DNA from 2 places in the Solibacillus sp. FSL K6-4121 genome. Region 2 is predicted to be linked to the other one. Evidence: a T-box and tRNA genes for the amino acid it is inferred to sense, from the RefSeq annotation. Region 2 holds a T-box; the other holds one or more tRNA genes.
What was found. A T-box is a leader RNA that pairs with one kind of tRNA and senses whether it is charged. The one in region 2 lies ahead of tyrS (tyrosine--tRNA ligase), so its partner is inferred to be a tRNA-Tyr.

Region 1: it encodes a tRNA-Tyr, which carries the amino acid that the T-box ahead of tyrS (tyrosine--tRNA ligase) is inferred to sense. The anticodon was not compared.

Annotation. Positions count from the first base shown of each region.
Region 1 is NZ_JBBOCS010000001.1:691,662-695,566, reverse strand. It holds gene MHH95_RS03550 (alpha/beta hydrolase) at 1-1,275, shown strand, start outside; tRNA gene MHH95_RS03545 (tRNA-Asn) at 1,428-1,503, shown strand; tRNA gene MHH95_RS03540 (tRNA-Glu) at 1,638-1,712, shown strand; tRNA gene MHH95_RS03535 (tRNA-Val) at 1,758-1,833, shown strand; tRNA gene MHH95_RS03530 (tRNA-Tyr) at 1,865-1,948, shown strand; tRNA gene MHH95_RS03525 (tRNA-Gln) at 1,962-2,036, shown strand; tRNA gene MHH95_RS03520 (tRNA-Lys) at 2,054-2,126, shown strand; gene rocF (arginase) at 2,313-3,215, shown strand; gene sigW (RNA polymerase sigma factor SigW) at 3,369-3,905, shown strand, end outside.
Region 2 is NZ_JBBOCS010000002.1:1,650,160-1,654,064, forward strand. It holds gene MHH95_RS18005 (PstS family phosphate ABC transporter substrate-binding protein) at 1-1,105, opposite strand, end outside; gene tyrS (tyrosine--tRNA ligase) at 1,208-2,479, opposite strand; T-box leader at 2,551-2,758, opposite strand; gene MHH95_RS18015 (transglycosylase domain-containing protein) at 2,861-3,905, shown strand, end outside.

The sequences.
Region 1 (3,905 bases), on a different contig from region 2:
GCAGTAGCTAGCGTATTACTGACAGCCTGTGGAAATGATAAAACAAGCAGTACCGACTTAGCTACAACAGGGCAAACTGAAAGCTCTCAGGAGGTCAACCAGATGAACGAAACATTATTAGGGAAATGGCAAGGTATGATTGAAATCCCGCAGTCACCATTGGAAATTATTTTGGATTTGCAAAAAACAGGGGGGAATATATCGGTTCCAGCCCAAGGATTAAGTGAATTTTCATTTGAATCTGTTCAATATAATGATAGTGAAATAGAGATTAAAATTGATTTGGCAGGGTCTTTAATAAAAATAGAAGGGACTTATGAAAAGGAACAAATAGAAGGGACGTTTACACAAAATGGACAAACATTTTCGATTACTTTAAATCCATATACAGAGGCTTCTATAACATATGAAGAGCATACCGTTCCTGTTTTAGGAGGGGAATTAAAGGTAGCCCTACAAGTGCCAGAACAACCAACAGGGGAGCTTGTTATTATCCATGCTGGTTCAGGACCAACGAATAAAGATGGAAATACTATTGGCGGTGGATCTAATAACAGCCTTAAGATGATTGCGGAAAGTCTAGCCGAACAGGGAATTGCATCAATACGGTTTGATAAGCGGGGTATTGGTGAAAATACAGCACTAATTGCAAAAGAAGAGAACTTAACATTTGAAATGTATGTACAGGACGTAACGTCAATCGTTGATTATGCTAAAAAAGACAGCCGTTTTACGGAGGTTCATTTACTTGGTCATAGTGAAGGTGCATTAATTATGGCAATCGCTGCACAAAAAGGCAATGTAGACTCACTTATCTCCATTGCTGGGGCAGGTAGACCGGTCGATGAGATTTTGATGGAACAACTAGCAGCGAGTCTACCACCTAATTTGTTGTTGGAATCTGAAAAAGCATTGGAGCAGCTGAAAGCCGGTAATAAAGTCGGGAAAGTTTCGTCTGAACTTCAGTCCTTATTTAGACCCTCTGTTCAACCGTATATGATTTCTTGGTTAAAATATAACCCACAGCAGGAAATAATGGATGTGAAAGTTCCTATACTAATCATACAAGGAAAAATGGATATCCAAATTACAGAAGAAGATGCGGAAAGTCTAAAATCGGCAAATAGCAAAGCACAGCTTCATTATTTTGATCATATGAATCATGTCTTAAAAGACATACAAGGAAATCGTGAACAAAATATAGCGAGTTATTCAAATCCCACGATACCATTGGCGAATGGTTTAGTGGAGAAAATTGTTAAATTCGTAAAATAAACAAAGTCCAGGAAAGAGGAGTTTTCCTCTTTCTGCAATAAAAAAATAAAAGACAAATTATTTCAATAAAGTGCTTGTATAAATTAAAAACGTTGCTATAATAATAAATGTACAAGGGAAACATTGTACATGAGGTACATATATAGTAGCGTTCCGAAGTAGCTCAGTTGGTAGAGCATCCGGCTGTTAACCGGCAGGTCGCAGGTTCGAGTCCTGCCTTCGGAGCCATTTTTTTTTGCCTTTTTGTATTGTGGAAAAAAATAAAAACATTTTTTAAAAAAAGTTTTTAAAAAGGCTTGCATGATAGTGAAAATGATGATATTATAAATCTTGTCTTAAAGAGAACGTATCATTTACATAACGGCCCGTTGGTCAAGTGGTTAAGACACCGCCCTTTCACGGCGGTAACACGGGTTCGAATCCCGTACGGGTCACCATTTAAGGCTTCATAAAAAAATAAATTAGTAACACTTGTTATGTATGGAGGATTAGCTCAGCTGGGAGAGCACCTGCCTTACAAGCAGGGGGTCGGCGGTTCGAGCCCGTCATCCTCCACCATTCATTTTTTAACAGTGTTGCATCATTTGTCGGAGGGGTAGCGAAGTGGCTAAACGCGGCGGACTGTAAATCCGCTCCTTAGGGTTCGGCGGTTCGAATCCGTCCCCCTCCACCATCTTTAAAATGTTTGGGGTATAGCCAAGCGGTAAGGCAACGGATTTTGATTCCGTCATGCCCTGGTTCGAATCCAGGTTCCCCAGCCATTTTTTTATTTTTTTCTGAGCCATTAGCTCAGTTGGTAGAGCATCTGACTTTTAATCAGAGGGTCGAAGGTTCGAGTCCTTCATGGCTCACTTTTATTTTATAAATTTAGAAGTGCACTTAAACTTAAAAACTACAATCCTTTACTTATATTAATGAGTAAAGGATTTTTTGCATATTAAAGGGAAAACCGTTTGGGAAATCGAAATTTCAATAGAGAGTTTAGCTGAGCATAGAATAGCCGACCAAATATTAAGATTTCGTAAGGGGATGGGAAAATGAATAGAAAAATTTCAATTGTAGGGGTTCCGTGTGATTATGGTCAACAACGTCGTGGGGTGGATATGGGACCAAGTGCTATTCGATATGCAGGCTTGCAACAACGTTTAGTAAACCTAGGATTTGAAGTTGAAGATGAAGGCAATATTCAAGTAATTGAACGAAATGCAATTGACCAGAAAGACGAAAAGCTTCTAAATTTAGATGAAGTAATTAAAGTGAATACAGCACTTGCCGAGAAAGTATATGAAGTTGTAAAAAAGGATCATACACCTCTAGTACTAGGTGGTGACCATAGTATAGCAATAGGTACGTTAGCGGGACTTTCTATGAAGTATAAAAACTTGGGGGTAATATGGTTTGATGCCCATGCCGATTTGAATACGCCGGAGACAACACCGTCAGGGAATATTCACGGTATGCCTCTTGCTACAAGTATAGGGCTTGGGCATAAGCGATTGACTTCTATATTACATGGAGAACCAAAAATTAAAGCGGAAAATATAATTATAATTGGCGGGCGCTCAATTGATGAGGGAGAACGTGAATTAATAAAAACGCGTGGCATTAAAATTTATACGATGCATGAAATTGACCGGCTTGGAATGACACATGTAATGGAAGAAACGGTGAATTATTTTAAACAAAATCAAATAGATGGTATGCATTTATCTCTTGACCTTGATGCACTGGATCCTTTATACACACCCGGAGTTGGAACACCTGTGGCCGGGGGAATTACCTATAGGGAAAGTCATCTAGCAATGGAGATGATTCAGGAATCAGGATTGTTGACGTCTGCAGAGTTTGTGGAAGTGAATCCTATACTGGATGAACGTAATAAAACGGCTGATGTAGCAGTTGCGTTAATTGGTTCTTTGTTTGGTGAAACTTTAGTATGAATATTGTGAAAAAATGGGTATAGCATAATGAAATTTGTTATAATGGGAACACATATTTTTGCGGAAAAGACAAAATAATTTTTTTGAAAATGAAACCTTTTAAGAAACAATCCGTATATATAGAACAGCTGAAAAGGTGGAGAGGAAAGACAAATGGATGCGTTAGTAAATAAAAGAATAAAGCAAGTGCTTAAAGGTGATCAAAACGCATATGCCGACATTGTTAACCTCTACCAGCACAAGCTGTACCAAGTGTGTTTTCGAATGCTTGGAAATAAACAAGAAGCAGAAGATATTGCACAAGAGGCATTTATACGTGCCTATATTAATCTACATTCGTATGATCAAAATCGAAAATTTTCAACATGGCTTTATCGTATAGGTACGAATTTATGTATCGACCGTATTCGTAAAAAGAAGCCAGATTACTATTTAGATGCCGAAGTTGCTGGGACAGAAGGATTGGATATGTATTCACAGATTGCTGCGGATGAGCAATCACCTGAAGCAGCTATTGAACAAATGGAGCTTCAGGACAGAATTCAATTTGAAATCAGTCGCCTTCCTGACAAATATCGTTCGGTCATTGTTTTAAAATATATTGAGGAATTATCGCTCCAGGAAATCAGTGAAATTTTAGATATGCCGCTTGGTACAGTAAAAACCCGTATTCACCGTGGTCGTGAAGCG
Region 2 (3,905 bases):
TCCAATCTATTAATGTTTTTACATTGCCAGTTGGCTCACCGGCCGTCACAATATAAAATTCCGAAGCAATTGGATAGGCATTGGAGCGAATTGTTTCTTTTGTAGGAGCCACCCCATTAACTTCCAATAGTTTTATTTCTTTATTCCGCACCATTTCATTTGAGTAATATCGGAATGTATAACCAATTGCATTTTTGTAATTTTTATATTGGGAAACCTCATTAATAATTCCCCCCATGCCTGTCGCGATATCTTCAGTTGGCGCCTCCATTAAAGGTGTATCCCCCATTAGACGTTGCAAAGCAGTTTGAGATCCACTATCCTGTGGTCTTTGGAATGCACGAATTTCATCATTATTCCCACCAACTTCAGACCAATTTGTAATCTCACCGGAATATATTCCTTTGATTTGTTCCAACGATAAACCGTCAATATTATTTTTACTATTCACGAAAAAGACGAATGCCTCTTTTCCAATAGGCGTTAATACCAATTCAAAGCCCTTATCTTCTGCTCGCCTTATTTGATTTTCAGAAGGTCCTGCTGCGAAGATTAGGTCTGCCCTTCCTAAAATCAAATTTGTATAGGCTTCATGTGTTTGGTTAACCATTACCTCACTCTTATATGGGTTATAATTTTTTTCAGGATATACTTCTTGAGCAATCGCGGCATAGAGTGGATACAATGCCGTCGCACCATCGATGACCGGTAAAGGTTCTTCTAATTTTAATGACGCAGTTTGTTCAAGCTCCACTAGTTGATTGCCTTCTACAAACGGTTCATACTGATAAATATTAACCTCAGCATCAACAGTAGGCACTCTGCTATCCAACCACTTATATATCGGTTGAATACATGTAATAGCTATAATAATCCCAGCTAGTCCCCAAAATACTTTCACACGCTTCTTCTTTTGATAAAATACATCAAAAATTTGAAGCACAAAACCTATATATAAAATTGAAGCTATTGCAATTATTAGCGGTATGTAATGAATGTTGCCCGCCAGTAGAAACGTGAAAACAATAACAAACGTGAAAAAGCTTGCTCCCAGCAATACAAAAATGGCCATTCCAATTTGTCCCCAATAAGATTTTTTCTCCATATCATCTCTCCCTTCTCATTATTACGTTCTTTCTAATTCCTAATATTCCTTTAAAAAACGCCTTGGAAAACTTTATTTCCAAGGCGTGTTAAAATCATTTAGTTATACAAATTTCACCATGTGATATTTTTTCTTTCCTCGACGGATAATCGCGAATGCATCTTCTAATCGGTCTTTTCCATCAATCACATATTCCAACTCTGTAACCTTTTCTCCGTTTACGCTGATCGCACCGTTTGTTACATCTTCACGTGCTTGGCGTTTTGACGATGAAATGCCGGCTTCTACAATTAACTCAACAATGTTTTTGTCTTCTTTTGCTACCTCTACAGATGGAACGCCAGCAAATGCTACTTTCATTTCATCTACTGATAGTGCTTTTAAATCCCCTGAGAATAACGCTTTTGTAATACGCTCCGCTGCTTCTAGACCAGCTTCACCGTGGATAAGGCGTGTCATCTCTTCAGCTAAAGCTTTTTGTGCTTTACGTAAATGCGGCTCTTCTTCCACACTTACTGCTAATGCTTCAATTTCATCACGTGTTAAGAAAGTAAAGATTTTAAGGTATTTGACAACGTCTGCATCTGCAGTGTTGATCCAGAACTGGTAGAACTCATATGGTGATGTTTTTTCAGCATCTAACCATACTGCGCCACCTGCTGTTTTACCGAATTTTGTACCATCTGCTTTTGTTACAAGAGGAATCGTAATACCGAATGCTTTTGCATTTTCATCGTGTGTTTTACGAATCATTTCCAATCCCGTCGTAATATTGCCCCACTGATCCGAGCCACCTACTTGAATACGAACATTATGGTGATCGTATAAATGATTGAAGTCGATTCCTTGAATTAATGTGTAAGCAAATTCAGTAAATGAAATACCTGAATCTAAGCGTGAAGCTACTGTGTCTTTATTTAAAATGTAGTTTACATTAATTAATTTCCCGTAATCACGTAAAAAATCAATTAATGACATTGGGCCAACCCAATCATTATTATTAACTAATACAGCACCGTTTGCTGCATCTGATGAGAAGTCGAATAAACGCTCCATTTGTTTTTTAAGACCTTGAACGTTTTTGTCGATTTGTTCCATCGTCTGTAGTTGGCGCTCTTCAGAACGTCCTGACGGATCCCCGACAGTACCTGTAGCTCCTCCAACTAATAAAATTGGTGTATGGCCGGCTTTTTGGAAACGGCGTAATGTAAGTAATGGTACGATATGACCGATATGCATCGAATCTGCTGTTGGATCGACTCCTACATATAATGAAACCTTCTCCTCGTTTAAAAGCTTTTCCATACCTTCAGCGTCCGTTTGTTGGTATAACAAACCGCGCCATTCTAAATCTTGCAGTAATTCATTCATTATTTTTCTCTCCTTTTACATGTGTTGTTATTCGCTATGTAAGGAAACAAAAAACGCCCCTACACGCCAATGCATGCAGGGACGTCAAATTTCTCATTTAACGCGGTACCACCCAGCTTGAAGAAAATTAAAACTTTTCTTCCACTTTAAGCGTCTATAACGTGACGATCCGTTCAAGCTCCAAGTACGTAATTCATAAATGCGCTTTCTCTGGCTTTCACCAACCGCCAGCTCTCTAATCAGGGAACACATTTATTACTGCAAACTCTTCTTTGCCTGAAATTTATATTTTCTATTCTACCTAGAAAATAGATGTTGTCAATAAATATATTCGTTTATATATCAAATATGCTATAATAAACAAGATTTTAGGAGGGCGATGTTGTGAAAGAATGGCTTGATAAATTTAATAAAAAAATCGAATCCCTTGTTTCTTCAAAACAGATGCGCTACGTACGAATTACCGGTGGCGTATTCTGGAATTTAACCTTATTAGCAGTAATTTTTGTTGCTACTACGCTGTTATTTGTTGGGGGTGTAGGTGCAGGTTACTTCGCATCATTAACAAAGGATGAACCTTTGCGATCAAAAGAAGAAATGCGCGAGCAAATATTCAGCTATGAAGAAACAAGTGAACTTTACTTTGCAAACGATATTTACATAGGAAAAATTCGAACTGATTTAGACCGACGTGAGACATCGCTTGCTAATATATCTCCAATAGTTATAAATGCGGTGCTTGCTACGGAAGATGAATATTTCCGCGAGCATGAAGGAATTGTACCAAAAGCAGTTTTACGTGGGTTACTGCAGGATGTATCGAACTCCTCTACACAAACTGGTGGCTCTACTTTAACACAGCAGTTAATAAAAAACCAAATACTTACAAATGAAGTTTCTTATGAGCGTAAAGCAAAAGAGATACTACTTGCTTTCCGTCTCGAGAAATTTATGAGCAAAGAAGAAATTTTGGAAGCATACCTTAACATTATTCCTTATGGTCGTAATTCTTCCGGTCGTAATATTGCCGGAATTGAAACCGCAGCCCAAGGTATCTTTGGTATTCCAGCTTCTAAGCTAAATTTACCGCAAGCAGCCTATATTGCCGGAATACCTCAAGCGCCTTTTAAATACACACCATTTACAAATAAGGGTGAACAAAAGAGTGCTGAAGGAATGAAACCGGGTATCGACCGTATGAAAACGGTATTATATCGTATGCAGGAAGTAGGCTATATTTCGGAAAAAGAATACAACGAAGCAATAGGCTATGATATTACAAAAGATTTGAAGGGTTATGAAGTACGCCCAGAGGACAAATATCCTTGGCTAACAGCAGAGCTTGAAATGCGAGCAAAAGAAATTTTCGCAAAAATACTTGCTGAAGAAGATGGAATTGACCCAGATCGTTTAAAAGAAGAAAAGAACT